DNA from 2 places in the Novibacillus thermophilus genome. Region 2 is predicted to be linked to the other one. Evidence: riboswitches for the same ligand, from Rfam matches in the RefSeq annotation. Region 2 holds a riboswitch; the other holds the start of a gene.
What was found. Region 2 has a riboswitch for S-adenosylmethionine ahead of B0W44_RS15350 (LLM class flavin-dependent oxidoreductase). Riboswitches for the same ligand answer to the same signal wherever they lie in the genome.
Positions count from the first base shown of each region.

Region 1: linked by a shared signal. The riboswitch ahead of B0W44_RS04305 (aliphatic sulfonate ABC transporter substrate-binding protein) and the one ahead of B0W44_RS15350 (LLM class flavin-dependent oxidoreductase) in region 2 are both predicted to bind S-adenosylmethionine.

Region 1 is NZ_CP019699.1:875,941-883,998, forward strand. It holds gene B0W44_RS04285 (penicillin-binding transpeptidase domain-containing protein) at 1-808, shown strand, start outside; gene B0W44_RS04290 (YtoQ family protein) at 805-1,245, opposite strand; gene fumC (class II fumarate hydratase) at 1,375-2,766, opposite strand; gene B0W44_RS04300 (L-cystine transporter) at 2,962-4,371, shown strand; SAM riboswitch class I at 4,407-4,517, shown strand; SAM riboswitch class I at 4,581-4,690, shown strand; gene B0W44_RS04305 (aliphatic sulfonate ABC transporter substrate-binding protein) at 4,781-5,782, shown strand; gene B0W44_RS19190 (ABC transporter permease) at 5,812-6,255, shown strand; gene B0W44_RS19195 (ABC transporter permease) at 6,274-6,669, shown strand; gene B0W44_RS04315 (ABC transporter ATP-binding protein) at 6,684-7,442, shown strand; gene B0W44_RS04320 (ectoine synthase) at 7,506-7,892, opposite strand; gene ectB (diaminobutyrate--2-oxoglutarate transaminase) at 7,919-8,058, opposite strand, start outside.
Region 2 is NZ_CP019699.1:3,142,945-3,151,002, forward strand. It holds gene B0W44_RS18680 (GH92 family glycosyl hydrolase) at 1-1,970, opposite strand, end outside; gene B0W44_RS18685 (discoidin domain-containing protein) at 1,937-3,241, opposite strand; gene B0W44_RS15345 (hypothetical protein) at 3,343-3,564, opposite strand; SAM riboswitch class I at 3,887-3,999, shown strand; gene B0W44_RS15350 (LLM class flavin-dependent oxidoreductase) at 4,176-5,549, shown strand; gene B0W44_RS15355 (sodium:solute symporter family protein) at 5,597-7,102, shown strand; gene B0W44_RS15360 (alpha/beta fold hydrolase) at 7,460-8,058, opposite strand, start outside.

The DNA of each region.
Region 1 (8,058 bases), 1.4 Mb from region 2:
TGCCCCCGGTTCAGCTTTTAAACCGGTGACGGCTGCCATCGGTTTGGAGGCGGGCGCCCTTCGACCGGAAGAGAAGCGGGAAATTTCAGGAAGGTCGTGGCAAGCGGATGCATCCTGGGGGAACTACACAGTCAGGCGCGTCACCGATCCCGGCAAACCGGTGAACCTGCGTGACGCCTTTGTCTATTCGGACAACATTTACTTTGCCCAAACGGCACTTGACATAGGGGAAGAAGCTTTCCTAGAAGGGGCCAAAGGGTTCGGAATTGGGGAGAAGATCCCGTTTGCCTACCCGGTTAAAGCCTCACAGTTGGCCGGAGAGGACGGCATTCAAAGCGAGGTTCAGCTGGCAGACACGGGATACGGTCAAGGACAGGTGCTGATGAGTGCGCTGCACCTGGCACTGACATACACCCCTCTTGTCAATGGCGGAAATATGCTGGCGCCGCAACTGGAGAAGTCGGAAGGTGAGCCGGCGCAAGAAGTCTGGAAGGAGCAGGTGATTTCCGAAGAGACGGCCGAACTCATCTTGAGCGATTTAATCGATGTGGTTGAACACCCGAAGGGGACAGGCCGCGAGGCGAAAATTTCCGGTGTCACCATCGCCGGGAAAACGGGGACCGCTGAATTAAAGGAAAGCCAAGACGATGAGACGGGAACGGAAAACGGCTGGTTCGTCGCCGTGGATACCGATGACCCATCACTCCTCATCGCGATGATGGTGGAAGACGTAAAAGATCGCGGCGGGAGCCACTACGTTGTGCCCAAGGTGAAAAAAGTGATGGGGGACTTTTTGCGTTCGGATTAGCGCAATACGTACGCTAACGCATCCAACGCTTGTTCGACGTTATCCACGACGACGTCTGCTTTTTGGGCTAACTCTTTCAGGGCATGGTGCAAGTCGGGATGGCGGACGAGAATGAGCGGCTTCCCGGTTGCCAGCGCTGTGGACGCATCCATGGCCGTGTTCCACTGGCGGTATTTGTCTCCGAACAGGGCGATGACGACATCCGCCTTTTGCATGAGAATGCTCGTGCGCAAGTTGTTGAATTCCGATGCGGCTTCGTCTTTGAAAATGTTGTTCGGTTGTGTTCCCTTGATCTTTTCCCCGATGTTGTCGGACAGATCGTGGTCTTCCTGGGGACTGACGAACGTGAGGGGCAACTTTCTTTCGTTCGCTAATCTCCGGACGCGCTCCCGCCAGTCGTCGTGAATTTGTCCCGCTAAGTATACCGTGAGTTCCATCGAATTCCACTCCTTGTAAGTGATGCTTGAGGAATAGCTACTACCTTTAGTCTAAACAATGTGAACAAAACTTACAAACAAATCAAAACACCTGAACGGAGCAACCGCTCGGTTCAGGTGTTTGAAGTGTCATTTAACGTTCGGCTGAATCATGTCTTCTGGACGGACGAGGCGATCGAACTCTTCTGCCGTCAACAGTCCAGTCTTTACGGCAGCTTCTTTCAGTGTGATGTTTTCGGCAAAGGCGAGTTTCGCAATCTTCGCCGCATTTTCATAGCCGATGTGCGGGTTCAAGGCCGTCACCAACATGAGCGACTGGTTCAAATAGTGGTCGATGACGTCCCGGTTCGGTTCGATTCCGACAGCAGCCCGGTCGTTGAACGACACGATGGAGTCGGCAAGGAGGCGCGTCGACTGTAAGAAGTTGTAGATGATCACCGGTTTAAACACGTTCAATTCGAAATTGCCCTGACTGGCGGCGAAACCGATGGCAGCGTCGTTCCCCATGACTTGGACGGCCACCATCGTCACCGCTTCACTCTGGGTCGGATTCACTTTCCCCGGCATGATTGAACTGCCCGGTTCGTTGGCCGGTATCGTAATTTCGCCGATGCCGCAGCGCGGTCCGCTGGCGAGCCAACGTACGTCGTTTGCGATTTTCATCATGTCGGCCGCGAGGGCTTTGAGGGCACCGTGGGCATGCACGATTTCGTCGTGGCTCGTGAGCGCGTGGAACTTGTTTTTCGCTGAAGTGAACCCCTTTCCAGTCATGCGGCTCAGTTCTTCGGCGACGTAGTCCCCGAACTTCGGATGGGCATTCAGTCCAGTGCCGACAGCTGTTCCGCCGATGGCCAGTTCCTTCATGTACTGAACGCTCTCCTTGATCATGTTTTCGTCTTTTTCCAGCATCCTGTGCCATCCGCTGATTTCTTGCCCCAAAGTTAAAGGTGTTGCATCTTGCAAGTGGGTTCGGCCAGTTTTAATGATATCTTGAAAGTCTTCAACTTGTTTAGCAAATGTTTGTTTCAGTTTGTCAACGGAGGGCAAGAGCTGGTCTTCCACGGCGATGACAGCGGCGACGTGGAGGGCGGTGGGAAACGTGTCGTTCGAACTTTGTGAACGGTTCACGTCGTCGTTCGGGTGAACGCGCAGTTCACTGCCCTTTGCTTCAAGAATTTGATTCGCTCTCGTAGCGATCACTTCGTTGACGTTCATATTCGATTGGGTGCCGCTCCCCGTTTGCCACACGACGAGGGGGAAGTGCGCGTCCCATTTTCCGTCCAAAATTTCGTCGGCGGCTTGAGCGATGGCCTCTGCCTTCTCCGGTTCCAAGTTGTTCAAACGCCGGTTCGCTAGTGCCGCCCCCTTTTTGAGCATGGCGAAAGCGCGAATGACGTCCATGGGCATTTTTTCAGTGCCGATGGGGAAGTTTTCGTAACTGCGCTGGGTTTGCGCCCCCCAGAGTTTATCGGTCGGGACTTTCATCTCTCCTAACGTGTCGCGTTCAATACGGTAATCCATCGGTGAATCTCTCCTTGTCTCATGATTGGGCTAGCTCCATTGTACACTTTTACTGAGGCAGTTTGAAGAAGGGGCCGGTTCCCGTTCGCAAAGGAATTGAAGTGGCATGAGTGGACTTCACGTATGTCAAATTCATACTTGACATATCGGAATAAGTGAAATATGCTTTTGCGGAAAGCTGGAAGGAGGATCAAGATGACAAATGTTTTGATTGTGATCAATGTGGTACTGTTGCTCTTGTTTGCTTTAGCCTTGTTCTTCATGCAGAAAAATCATTTATCTTTTTCTAAACGTGTGTTTGCCGGTCTGGGGATTGGCATTGTCTTCGGCCTCAGCTTGCAATTTGTTTACGGCCCGGATTCAGAAGTAGTTGAAAAGTCTGTCGATTGGTTTAACATCGTGGGAAACGGGTACGTCACATTGCTGCAAATGTTGGTCATGCCCCTCGTCTTTATTTCCATTCTCGCAGCGTTTACAAAATCTCAGTTGTCACACAACATCGGCAAAATCGGCGGCGTGATTATCGGCATTTTGATCGGTACGACGGCGATTGCCGCCGTTCTCGGAATCGGTGCAGCCTTCGTGTTTGATTTGCAGGCGACGGAAATACACGCCGGAGAAGAAGAAGCAATCCGCGGCGAAGAACTGGAAGAAAGAATGGGCGAATTGGAAGGCATGACGGTGCCGCAGCGAATCGTGTCGTTGTTGCCGGGAAACCCGTTCTTGGATTTTACCGGAGCTCGCCCGACGTCGACGATTGCCGTGGTGATATTTGCAAGTTTCCTAGGGATCTCCTACTTGGGAGTCAAGCGAAAACATGCTGAACAGGCGGAGATGTTTGCGAAACTGACGGATGCGTTACACGCTGTTGTCATGCGGGTTGTCACGCTTGTCATCCGTTTGACACCGTACGGTGTCCTCGCCTTGATGAGTCGGGTTTCTGCGACGAGCGATCTTCATGCCATCTGGCAATTAGGTAAATTTGTAGTGGCGTCTTATGCGGCACTGCTGGTCATGTTTGCGGTCCACTTGCTCCTCATCGCCGTGTCCGGTCTAAATCCGCTGACATATGTCAAAAAGGTGCTGCCGGTCTTGACGTTTGCCTTCACTTCCCGCTCCAGTGCGGCGACGTTGCCGCTTAACGTGCGGGCTCAACACCAAGACCTGGGTGTACCCGAAGGTACGGCGAATTTCGCTGGGTCGTTCGGTCTCACCATCGGACAGAACGGGTGTGCTGGCATTTACCCGGCTATGCTCGCGGTCATGATCGCGCCGACTGTCGGTATCAACCCTCTCAGTCCTTCTTTCCTTCTGACGTTAGTCGCCGTGGTCGCGTTGGGTTCGTTCGGCGTTGCCGGTGTCGGCGGAGGAGCTACCTTTGCCGCGCTCATCGTGTTATCCGCGATGAACCTCCCAGTTGCTCTGGCGGGATTGCTCATCTCCATCGAACCGCTCATTGACATGGGACGTACGGCTGTCAACGTCAGCGGAAGTATGACGGCCGGGGTGCTGACCGGCAGGGTGACGGGAGAGCTAGACACGACTATTTATGCAACACGTCGGGGTATGACATTGCCTGTTGACGAAACAAATGCAGTGGGGTAAAATAAACTCAATTTTAAATTGACATTCAATTTCGCTTCTTATCCAGAGTGGTGGAGGGACTGGCCCGATGAAGCCCGGCAACCTGCTGATCTTTTCGATTGGCAAGGTGCCAACTCCTGCAAGACAGCGGTCTTGAAAGATAAGGAGGAGGAACGTGATTGACTGCCTTCTTCTTATCTAGGAAGAAGGTTTTTTCGTTACAAATATCACTCTTATCGAGAGCGGCGGAGGGACTGGCCCGATGAAGCCCGGCAACCTGTCGATCTTTTCGATTGGCAAGGTGCCAACTCCTGCAGGAACGTTTCCTGAGAGATAAGAGGAGGCATGCCATCCCTCTTCTTATGGGGGGATTTTTTGCTGTGGGGGAAGGTGACATCTCACTGTAAAAACAAGAGGAGTGAAGAAAAAAGTGCGGTACGTTTTCGTGAGAGTGGCGTTGTTCGTCACGGCGGTTACAGTGTTTTTCGTCGGCTGTCAACGTTCGGTGGGGGACGAGGCGGAAGGTGAAGGAGCGGACAAACCGGACAAAATTCGCTTGGATTACGCTTATTACTCCCCGGTAAGTCTCGTGTTAAAAGAAAAAGGCTGGGCAGAGGAGGTGTTTGCTGAGGAAGGGATTGACGTCGAGTTTGTACTCAGTCTCGGAAGTAACAAGGCATTGGAATTTTTAAACAGCAACAGCGTAGACTTCGGTTCGTCGGCGGGAGCGGCTGCACTCATCGCCAAATCAAACGGGACACCGATTGAGACTGTCTACATCTATTCTAAACCGGAATGGACCGCCCTCGTCACGAATGCCGATTCTGACATTCAACACGTGGACGATTTGAAAGGGAAGAAGGTGGCGGCCACTATTGGCACGGATCCGTACATCTTTTTGCTGCGGGCATTAAACGAGGAAGGACTATCAGCGGAAGACGTGGAAGTGGTGCCCCTCCAGCATCCCGATGGCGCCACGGCACTGTCAAAAGGAGAAGTCGATGCCTGGGCAGGATTGGACCCGCACATGGCTCAACTGGAACTGGAAGAAGGGGCGCACTTGTTTTATCGCAACCCCGAATTCAATACATACGGCTTTCTCAGTGTGCGTTCAGAATTTAAAGAAAAGTATCCCCAATACGTAGAAAAAGTGATCGAACTGTATGAGAAGGCGAGAAAGTGGACGTTAGACCATCCGGCTGACGCGACACGCATTTTGGCCGATTCAGCGCAGTTAAATAAAGACGTGGCCGAAATCGAAATGGGGCGCAACGATTTCTCCGATCCCGTTCCAGGAGCTGTGCACCGTGAAGCGATAAAAGCTGCCGCAGAAGTGTTGCAAAGCGAAGGAATCATTGGTGCCGATGTCGATATCGACTCCCTTTCCCATGAGCTCATACAGCCATCGTTTACCGAAAAAGTCGTTCAGTAATGCCAGGAGAAAAAAGGAGTTGGCGAATCGTGGCCCGATTACAAGAAAGAGAACTTTCAAAGCCGTATCGTTTTCCGTCTCAAGAAAGGTTTGGCAAAAAGGGGAGTGGCGCGAGCTTTTGCGTTCCACCTTTTCTGATCAGAAGCATCGTTCCGCTCCTCGTCGTCATTTTGTGGGAAGTCTTGAGCCGAGCAGGGCTCGTTGCCGACAAATTGCTTCCGGCACCTGCAACTGTCGCTGTGACCATTCTCGAGATGGTACAGGACGGCAGTTTGTGGAGCCATGTCGGCATTACTCTGTACCGGGTCTTGATCGGGTTTGTCATTGGGACGGCGGCCGGAGTCGTGTTCGGTGCGCTCGTCGGGGTGAACCGAACGGTTGAACAGTTATTCGACACGTCCATTCAAGCCCTTCGCTCCGTCCCGTCTATCGCCTGGGTACCGCTGTTCATTTTATGGTTCAGCATCGGGTAATCTTCCAAAATTACGCTGATTGCTGTCGGCGTGTTCTTTCCCGTCTACTTGAACACTGTCAGCGGTATTCGGAACGTGGACAGAAAACTCATCGAAGTGGGGCAAGTGTACCGCTTTAGCGCGTATGAACACATCAGGAGAATTGTCTTGCCCGCTTCCCTGCCATCCTTTCTCGTCGGATTGCGGAGTGGACTGGGCTTGGGATGGATGTTCGTCGTCGCTGCCGAACTGATGGGGGCCAGTGAAGGTCTGGGCTACTTGCTCGTCTTCGGACAGAACACGTCAGCCCCGCAACTCATCATCAGCAGCTTGATCTTGTTCGCTGTTCTGGGCAAATGTACCGATGCCGTGTTAAAAGGAGTGGAAAGGAAGGCGCTACACTGGCAAGACGGTTTGCCACAAAAAGGTAAGTAGAGGGGGTAGCACATGTGTTGAGTGTCGAACGAGTGACCCGCACGTTTGCCAACGGGAAGACCGCTGTTAAAAATATCAGCTTTACAGCGGAGAAAGGCGAAATTGTCGGCATTCTGGGGATGAGTGGATGTGGGAAGAGCACGCTCCTCCGCGTTATCGCCGGTCTGGATACGGGATACGACGGTGTCGTCAAGATTGACGGACACGTGGTGAACGGTGTGGGTGAAGAAACGGGAGTCATTTTTCAGGAACCGCGCCTCATGCCCTGGCTGACAGTTGTCGACAATGTCTGCTTCGGGTTGAAAGGGAGTAAACAAGAAAAATACAATAAAGCCCAGCGACTGATAGATCTCGTAAACTTGACAGGATTTGAAGAGCATTATCAGAAAGAACTGTCGGGCGGAATGGCACAACGAGTGGCGATTGCCCGGGCCCTCGTCACTTCTCCCGAGATCCTGTTGTTGGACGAGCCGTTTAGCGCCCTTGACGCATTGACCAAAATGCGGCTGCAAGATTTACTGCTCGATGTCTGGAACGAATGCCGATCCACGATGCTGCTCGTCACACACGATATCGACGAGGCTCTCTATTTGTGCGATCGGTTGCTCGTATTGCGCGGCCAGCCGGGAGAACTGTTTCGCGACGTTGCGGTCGAACGAGGACGACTGCGTTCCAGAGGAGATTACCGTGTGGCTGAACAGAAGAAAGCCATTTTGGACACGTTGAATTTGACGCACAGCTCCTCTAGTCGACGGGAACGACCTGATTCATAACGAATACTCTTTCCGATATTTTCAACGAAAATCGCCCGTTTCAATCGAAACGGGCGAAGCGGATTACTCCGTCTCAAGGGGGTAGTACCCTTCTTCGTTGTGGACCTCCTGTCCTGTGAGGGGCGGGTTGAAGACGCACACCATGCGCATGTCGGTTTTAGCCCGCAAGTAGTGTTTCTCGTTTCCGTCAAGGGCGTACATGGTACCGGCTTTGATCGGATACACTTTGCCGTCTTTCAGTGTTTCCACTTCCCCTTCTCCTTCGATACAGTAGACGGCTTCAAGGTGGTGTTTGTACCAAATGAACGTTTCGGTTCCGGCGTAAATGATAGTGTCATTCAAGGTAAATCCCATGTTGTCCTTCTTGAGCAAGAAACGGCGACTCGTCCAATTTTTATCGGATGTCTCGTTCTCTGTCCCGACAATGTCATCGAGCGATTTCACAATCATAGTTAAGCTCCCTTCGTAACCATAAGTTAATGGTGTAACACGTGTTGTATGCTTTTTTCCAGAATGTTGAGGCCGAGCGTCAGTCCTTCTTCGTCAATAGTGAGTGGAGGAAGGAGTTTCACTACCTCATCTTCTGGGCCCGACGTTTCGATAATCAGGCCGGACT
Region 2 (8,058 bases):
AACAGAGGGGCACCGATGGCATATTCCGGCGTACCCATTTTGAGCGGATAGAAGCCGAGGGCACTGAAGATATACCAGGCCGACATCTCGCCGTTGTCTTCGTCACCCGGATACCCCTGTCCGATTTCGCTTCCGATATAAAGTCGATTTAACACCTCGCGAACTTTCTCCTGCGTCTTCCACGGCTGACCGGCGTAGTTATACATGTAAATGATGTGGTGAGCAGGCTGGTTACTGTGCCCGTACATGCCCATCCTGACGTCCCTGGCTTCTCTCATTTCATGAATCAAGCCGCCGTATCCGCCCGGGAACATAGCTGTCTCCGGTGTTTCGAAAAATTCATCTAGTTTTTTGGCAAGCCCTTCTTTTCCACCGTACAGATTAGCCAGTCCTTGCCCGTCCTGTGGTGCGTGGAACGCCATGTTCCAAGCGTTCGTTTCTGTATAGTCCCTGCCCCATTCGGCCGGATTGAAGTTCTCCGGTGTGGACCGCCAGGCGCCAGAGGCCGTTCGTCCGTTGAAAAATCCGATTTTCGGGTTAAACATTTGGATGTAATTCTGGGCACGATTTAAGAAGTATGTGTAATCTTCCTCGTAATAAGGATCATAGGGATCCGTTTGGTCACCTTTCTCGGCGAGGGCCTTGGCTAAATTCGCGATACCGAAATCATTGATATACCCATCCAGTGCCCAAGACAGACCTTCACCGGTGGATGTGTTCGTATAACCGTCGAATACGGACGTAGCCATCCCTTTTCTGCCAACGTTCGCGTTAGGGGGCACGACAGCGGCATCCTTTATCGCCGACTGATAGAAACTTTTCACGTCGAAATTGGTGACGCCTTTCAGATACGCATCCGCAAAGGCGATGTTTGCACTTGTGCCGACCATCAAATTGGCGTATCCCGGCGAAGACCAGCGGGAGATCCAGCCGCTGTCCCGGTAGTGCTGCACGAATCCGTCAATCATCTCCCCGGCTTGTGTCGGAGTTAGCAAGGCGTACGCTGGCCATGCCGTGCGATACGTGTCCCAAAAGCCATTGTTCACGTACACCTTGCCGTCTTCAATTTTCGCGCACGTTTCAGTTGCTGTACTCGTCGTACACGGGTTCAAGTCAAACTGGCTCGCATATTTGTAAACGGGTTCCTCCAGCGTCCCGACATTTTCGTACGCTGAGTTGGGATACAGGAATAAACGGTACATATTGGAATACAGTGTAACGAGCTGGTCCTCCGTCGCCCCTTCCACTTCGATGATCCCTAACTTGTCATCCCACGCTTGCTGTGCCCTTTCTTTAATCGTTTCAAAGGTGTCCTCAGCGCCGATTTCCTGCTCCAAATTTTTCTTCGCTTGTTCGACACTGATCAGCGATGTAGCAATTTTCATCGTCACCACTTTATTTTCTGTCGTGTCAAATTTGTAGTAGGCCGTCACGTTGTCGCGGCCTTCTCCGGTCAATCTGCCACTGTCGACGATCGGCTGATCGAATGTCGCGTAAATGAACATCCGGGTCGCTCCAGTGGAAAGACCGCTTCTCTGATCTGTATAGCCTGTGATGGTCCTATTATCGGGATCAAGGGTAATGCCACCGTTATTGCTCACATTGTCGAATATGAGGTTAGAGGAGTTTCCCTTAAACGTAAAGCGCATCATCGCCGCGTGATCGGTCGGAGTCATCTCTGTTTGAATGCCATTTTCAAAGGTGACGCTGTAATAGTGGGCTTTGGCCATTTCGTTGTCGTGCTTGAATGGCAACGCACGTTCTTTCCGATCGGCACTCGGTTTGCCAGTTGCATCAGATGGCATCACCTGGAACGTCTGGCGGTCCCCCATCCACGGACTTGTCTCATGGCTTAAGGCAAAGGCCTGGATTTCCGGAAGATTATCTTCATTATTACTTTCGTGATATGCATAGATCCAATTGGACCCTGCGTTCGTCACCGGCGTCCAGAAATTAAACCCGTGTGGCACAGCGACTGCAGGGAAGGTATTCCCCGTGAAAACGTACCGTTTGACTGCGTGCCACGAAGTGTGTTGACATATTCGGAAAGTCTGTCATACGTTCTCTCTTCGGGATTCGCTTCGATTTTAATATCATCGATGCTCCCCTTAAATACGGCCGGGCCTCTGGGGTTATCGTAGGCAATGAGTATGCGCTCGATCGTTTTCCCCGCTGCGACATCTCCGATCTTTGATTTTTTAAAGTTCCATTGATGCGCGTACAGAGTTTTTGAATTTCCTTGGTCTTGTGGATTGAGTTTGATCCCGTGCTGGTCGACGGCTTCAAGCTCATGCAGATAGGTCCCGTCGGAAAATGCGAGATCGACGGCTGCATACGTACTCGCGTAGTCCAAATGATCCTTATCGGTAAATTCCGGAAAAATGTAATACGACAGTTCGGTATTCTCAGTTACCGGAATGTCGACATCAAAAATTTTATTATACGAATAAGCACGCCCTTCTGTGAGATGCGTTCCAGAATACGAGAACGCCTTCAAACCTGTCCATCCGACGTTCGTCTTAGCTGCATACGCGCTCGAAGGTCCTTTTGAGGTGAAAGATTTCATATCTGAAGGAGGTGGCGGCGGGACATCAATACCGTTGGATAGCTGGATTTCTGCTAACTGCGTCAAGCCATCCCCGGCATTTTTCGCAATGTCAAATCGATAATATTGGTAGGCGGTTTCGTTATCAAACTCGTAGATTTTCGTTTGGAAACGCTCTTCAAAGACTTCATTTGTTCTCGTATCCAACGTCGTCCAATTTTCGCCGTCACTGGACCCGGAAAGCGTCCAGTCTCGAGGATCTCGGCCCGGGTAGTCGTTCGCTGAAGTAAAGGCGTATTTCACAACCGTGTCCGGCTCAGAAAGTTGAAGTTCAATCCAAGCCGTACGCTCAAACGCCAGCCATTTCGTATTCACGTCTTGATCCATCAACTTCTGTTCCGTTTCATTCGGTGGATTGTTGGCGCTTGCCGTCACTTGCTCAACTTTATCTGTAATGTTACCTTGAATACCGTCAAATGGAATGTTGCCATCAACGCCCTCCGTCATTTTACGGCCTTCCGCATCCGTTTCGACCGTATTTTCCCAATCCGGTTGCGGATCACCTTCTTCAAACGAAGTGAAAAAATCGGTTGGGGCTGCATGTGCCGTCTGAACAGGTGGTGTATATAAAATCCCGGCAAGCAATGTATATCTGACGATCACTGACAAAACCCTCGTAACCCGTCCCTTCTTCATGTACGGTGAACCTCCTTTAATCCCTCTCTCTTTTTTACAACGACGATATTTACTTCTAAATGTGATGGGCTTTCCTTCAAACCTCCTTTTTTTGGCTTATGTTAGGTCATATTCCAACCTTTAATAGAATGCCTGTCCACTGTCAGAATGTCTGCTTCCGATTGAATTCCTAAAGTCACGCTCTCGGTTGATTCCATATTCCAGCGGTCATCCTCTGAACCTCCGTCTGATGTGTTGACATATTCGTAGTGTGTAATGACTTCTAGCGGGATCGGCATGTAAATGTGCTTACAGAGCGGGTTCATCGTCCACTCCCATCCCAATTGTAGGACAAACCATAAAAAATGTGAGGAATCAATCTCTTTACTTTTATGCTAATTTCTTCAAATTTTTGTTAATAGTTCGATATTACTGGTTGTTTTCGGGCTTTGTGCTCTATCATTTTGATGTATATAGACTATTAGACATAGCGTTCTTCGAAGAAAAATTCCCTTTGTCAAACCATTTTATTCCCAGGTTAGTCGTACAACCCGGATCAAGGCATGGTCCTTTGTGTTCATTGACCTTTGGCAAATTGAAATAAGGGGTTGACAGTCGAAAAAAATATTTTTAAAATGAGGTAAAATTAAAACAACAATACCGGAACTCTTATACAGAGAGGGGGAGGGACTGGCCCTATGAACCCTCGGCAACCATTGAATTGACTCAAACGGTGCCAATTCCAGCAGATCCTTGTGACAGGGTCTGAAATATAAGAGGTTCCGCTACAGAGTTACTACCCTCGTGTAGTCAGTGAGCGGCCTCTTAAACAAGAGGTCGCTTTTCAATTGTCAAAAGTCTGAAAGAAGGTGATTCCTCAAAATTTGTCGTCATATAAACATATTATTCCCATTAGATTAATCTGTTTACTACACTTAAAAAGGAAGGTTGCTCAATGAAAAAACAAATTCATTTGAACGGTTTTGTCCAACATTCTCCATCCCCCCATTCCACCGGACTGTGGAGCTATAAACAACACGAAGGGCATCGCCACAATCGCTTGGCCTATTGGGAAGAAATAGCCCGAATTCTCGAGCAGGGGAAATTTGATGCCCTGTTTTTCGCCGATGTGATCGGAACTTACAGCGTCTATCAAAACAGTTATGAACCAGCTGTGACGAATGCCGTTCAAATACCTGCCCACGATCCCTTACTTGTGATTTCAGCCTTGGCTGCCTCGACTCAACACATTGGTTTTGCCGTAACCGTCTCGACGACCTATTCACAGCCGTATTTCTTGGCGCGGCAATTGTCGACACTCGATCACCTTACAGAGGGTCGAGTCGGGTGGAACATTGTGACGTCCTACCTTGAAAGCGAGGCGGTGAATCTGGGTTTAGAAAGGCGCTTACCGAAACATGTCCGGTACGATCGCGCGGATGAATTTTTAGAGGTAGTTTACAAACTGTGGGAACACAGTTGGGAGGATGATGCTGTCGTCCTTGACCGGAAAAACCGTGTGTTCGCCGACCCCTCCAAAGTCCATTTGATTAACCACCACGGTTCGTACTTCGATGTTCCGGGACCGCATTTGGTAGAGCCGTCGCCGCAACGGACCCCTGTCTTGTTCCAAGCCGGGGCATCCCCGCGTGGGCAGCGATTTGCAGCCAAACACGCCGAAGCTGTGTTCATTAAATCCCATTCCCTTGAATCGTTGAAAAACTACGTCCAGAACATCCGGAATCTCGTGGAGGAACAAGGGCGGGACCCGCACAGTGTCCTCATTTTTCCTCTTATCTTGCCGATCGTCGGTTCGACAGAGGAGGAAGCGCACCGAAAATACGAAGAATTAAAAAACCATGTGAGCTATGAAGGGACACTCGCTTTGCTTTCTGGGCATACTGGCATAGATTTCTCCAAATTTGATCCGGATCAATACATCGAAGACATGGAAACAGAGGCAGTCCAGGGAAATTTGAACCTGTACACGAAAGATCCGACCAGAAAGTGGACGTTGCGGGAAGCGGTCATGAACCATGGCCTCGGAAACGGTACGGTCAAATTTGTCGGAACACCTGAACAAATCGCCGACCAAATAGAGCAATGGGCCGTTGAAGGCGATGTCGACGGATTCAATATCGCCCACGCTCACTCACCGGGAACCTTCCAAGAATTCGTCGAATATGTCGTTCCCGAATTGCAACAACGCGGTATCTACCGGACAGAATACGAAGCAGTGACGCTGAGAGAAAACATGTTCGGAAAAGGGCGTCGGTTCTTACAGGAGGACCATCCAGCAAAACAAATCCAGGTTGCTACAAACAGCTGAATGGTGCGATAGTGTCCCATTCGATTTCATGATAAAGGAGTTCAAACATGACGGAAATCCAACTGTTTTTGTGGATCGGTTTAGCTGCTTTCCTCGTCCTTATACTCGGAATTGGAATTTACAGCGGAAAAAAGACGAAGAGTGTCCGCGATTTTGCCATCGGCGGTGGTCAATTGGGACCGGTCGTCCTTGGGCTTTCTTTTACTGGAACGTATTTGAGTGCCGCGGCTTTTTTGGGTTATCCGGGTTGGTCCTACGAATACGGGTATTCCAACCTCTGGCTTTTTTTGGCGATCATGGGTGGCGGACCGATCGGCGTGTTGATGGTGGCCAAGCGGGCAAGAAAAATCAACACGACCCAACAATCTCTTTCTTTGCCAGATTGGCTTGGAGACTATTACTCCAGCGATTTTTTGCGAATTGCGACCAGCATCATCCTCCTTTTCAACATTTTTTACATCGCCGCCCAATTCGTCGCCGGAGCCAGGATTTTCGAGTATTTGCTCGAAATCCCCTATGGGAACGCACTGATGACGACTACTATCATTGTCATCATTTACGTCTACGTGGGAGGGGCGATCGCCGATGTATACACCGATGCGATCCAAGTCATTCTTATGGCGGTGACCGGACTTCTCGTTTTTGTCTCCGGTATCGTTCTGTTTTGGGAAGGGGGCCTCTCGGAAACCTTTTCCGCTATCACAGCTAAATTGACAGCACAAGATTCAGACTTGGGACGAGTCTTCCACCCCGAATCAGATTACTTTTACTCCCTTCCAGCAGTGATAGGCGCACTTTTGATTCAATGGGCGTTTGCCTCAGCCCCTCACCTTTTCAACAAAGTGCTTGGGGTGAAAGACGAACGGGATCTGGGTAAAATGATTTTCGTCTACGTCGTCACGAAGCTTTGCTGTCTGGCTGTTTTCTTCGGTGGATTTTACAGCCGCGCCCACCTGGGAGACCAGGTCGTCATGAGCGATTTGGCTCTGGTCGAATACATGGTCCGAGTTTTCCCCGCCGTGATCGCTGCCCTAATGATTGTGGTGATTTTGGCAGCGGCCATGTCGACGACGGACGGGCTGTTTGTTTCCATTTCCACCGTCTTCGCCAACGATATTTTCTTAAAAGCGCTCGTTCGACGCGGAATCTTGAAGATGAGCAAAAGACGTGCAGAAAAAACAGCTCTTCTCGTGAGCCGTGTCGCGACTGTCGGGGCCGGTATTCTGGCTTGCTTGCTCGTTTTGAATCCGCCGCGTTACATGGCTGATATCCAATGGCTGGGGATATCCGGTATCGCGGCCGGTACACTCGGCCCCATTTTGTATGCCGTATACGGGAAGAAAAAAGCCCACGCTCGAGCGGCGGAATTTTCGATGGTGATCGGTCTTACGTCCTATCTGGTCTTGTACTTCGGCGGTATCGAAAAAAGCGCCATGGCTGCTGGCGCCTGGGCGACCCTAATCGGTATCGGATTGATGATCGTGTTGGCGAACACTTTGAAAGTCCCTAAAAAAGTTCAACAGCATGCCGAAAAAGCGATAAAGGCAAAGTGAGGGGATGTTTCTATGTTCATTAATCCAATGCTTTCGTTATGGTTTTTTGGATCGATTTTATTTTTGATCGTCATCTTTTTTTTGTTGTGGAAATGGTATTTTCACAAATATTAGGTTGATAAAAACATCAGGGTTTCCCTCAAGATTAGGAAATCCTGATGTTTTAGTTTGACAGGGACGTCATCCTTCTTCAAACGCTCTGTGTCAACTTCCTCTCGATGCTCACGGATTACTCATTGTTTAACCCCAATACGTGATCCGGAGACCCTCCCTATGGATTCTGGTCAAATGTTTAGTCAGTATGAGTTAAAAGCCAAAATTTTTCCGCACGCTTGCTAAATGACTTGATGGCTTAGTTCATAGGAGGCTGGAACTGATTGCATCACCGACCTCTTCTAAAAAATTGATCATAATATTGGTGAATTCATCTGGCTTATCATAATGAATGTCATGTCCAGGGGTATCCACTTTTACCAGCTTCCCATTTTGCAGCAACCTAACGACGCGATCGGCGTCCTCATCCGTAAGTGCCGCGAGCAGCAAATCGCCGTCATAATGGGTCTGTGCCTTCACAAACACAGTGGGACATTCAATCTTCTCAAGCACCTCGGACTGTTCGTAGTCTTCAAACCAGCTGTTATCAAAAAAGGCCTCGCCGAACCTCCTGTCATGCGGATACGTTTCGGATTCGAATATTCGATTGATTGGCGGCGGCAGATAGAACAGGTGTACAGGTTCATTCGGATGCTTCTTGTGATAAGCGACTGCATCCCGCGAAAACCGATTCCACAAAAAGTCTCCGAATACCTTTTTCCAGTAGCTGTTTTTCAAGGAATACTCAAAATAGTTATCAATTTCGTCCTGATGTTTAAAATCCTCATATTGCTGAAAGCCGTACACCCAGGCGTACGTTGTCTCTCTTCTTCCCGGCTCCGTAGCGAAGAACGGCGAGTCCT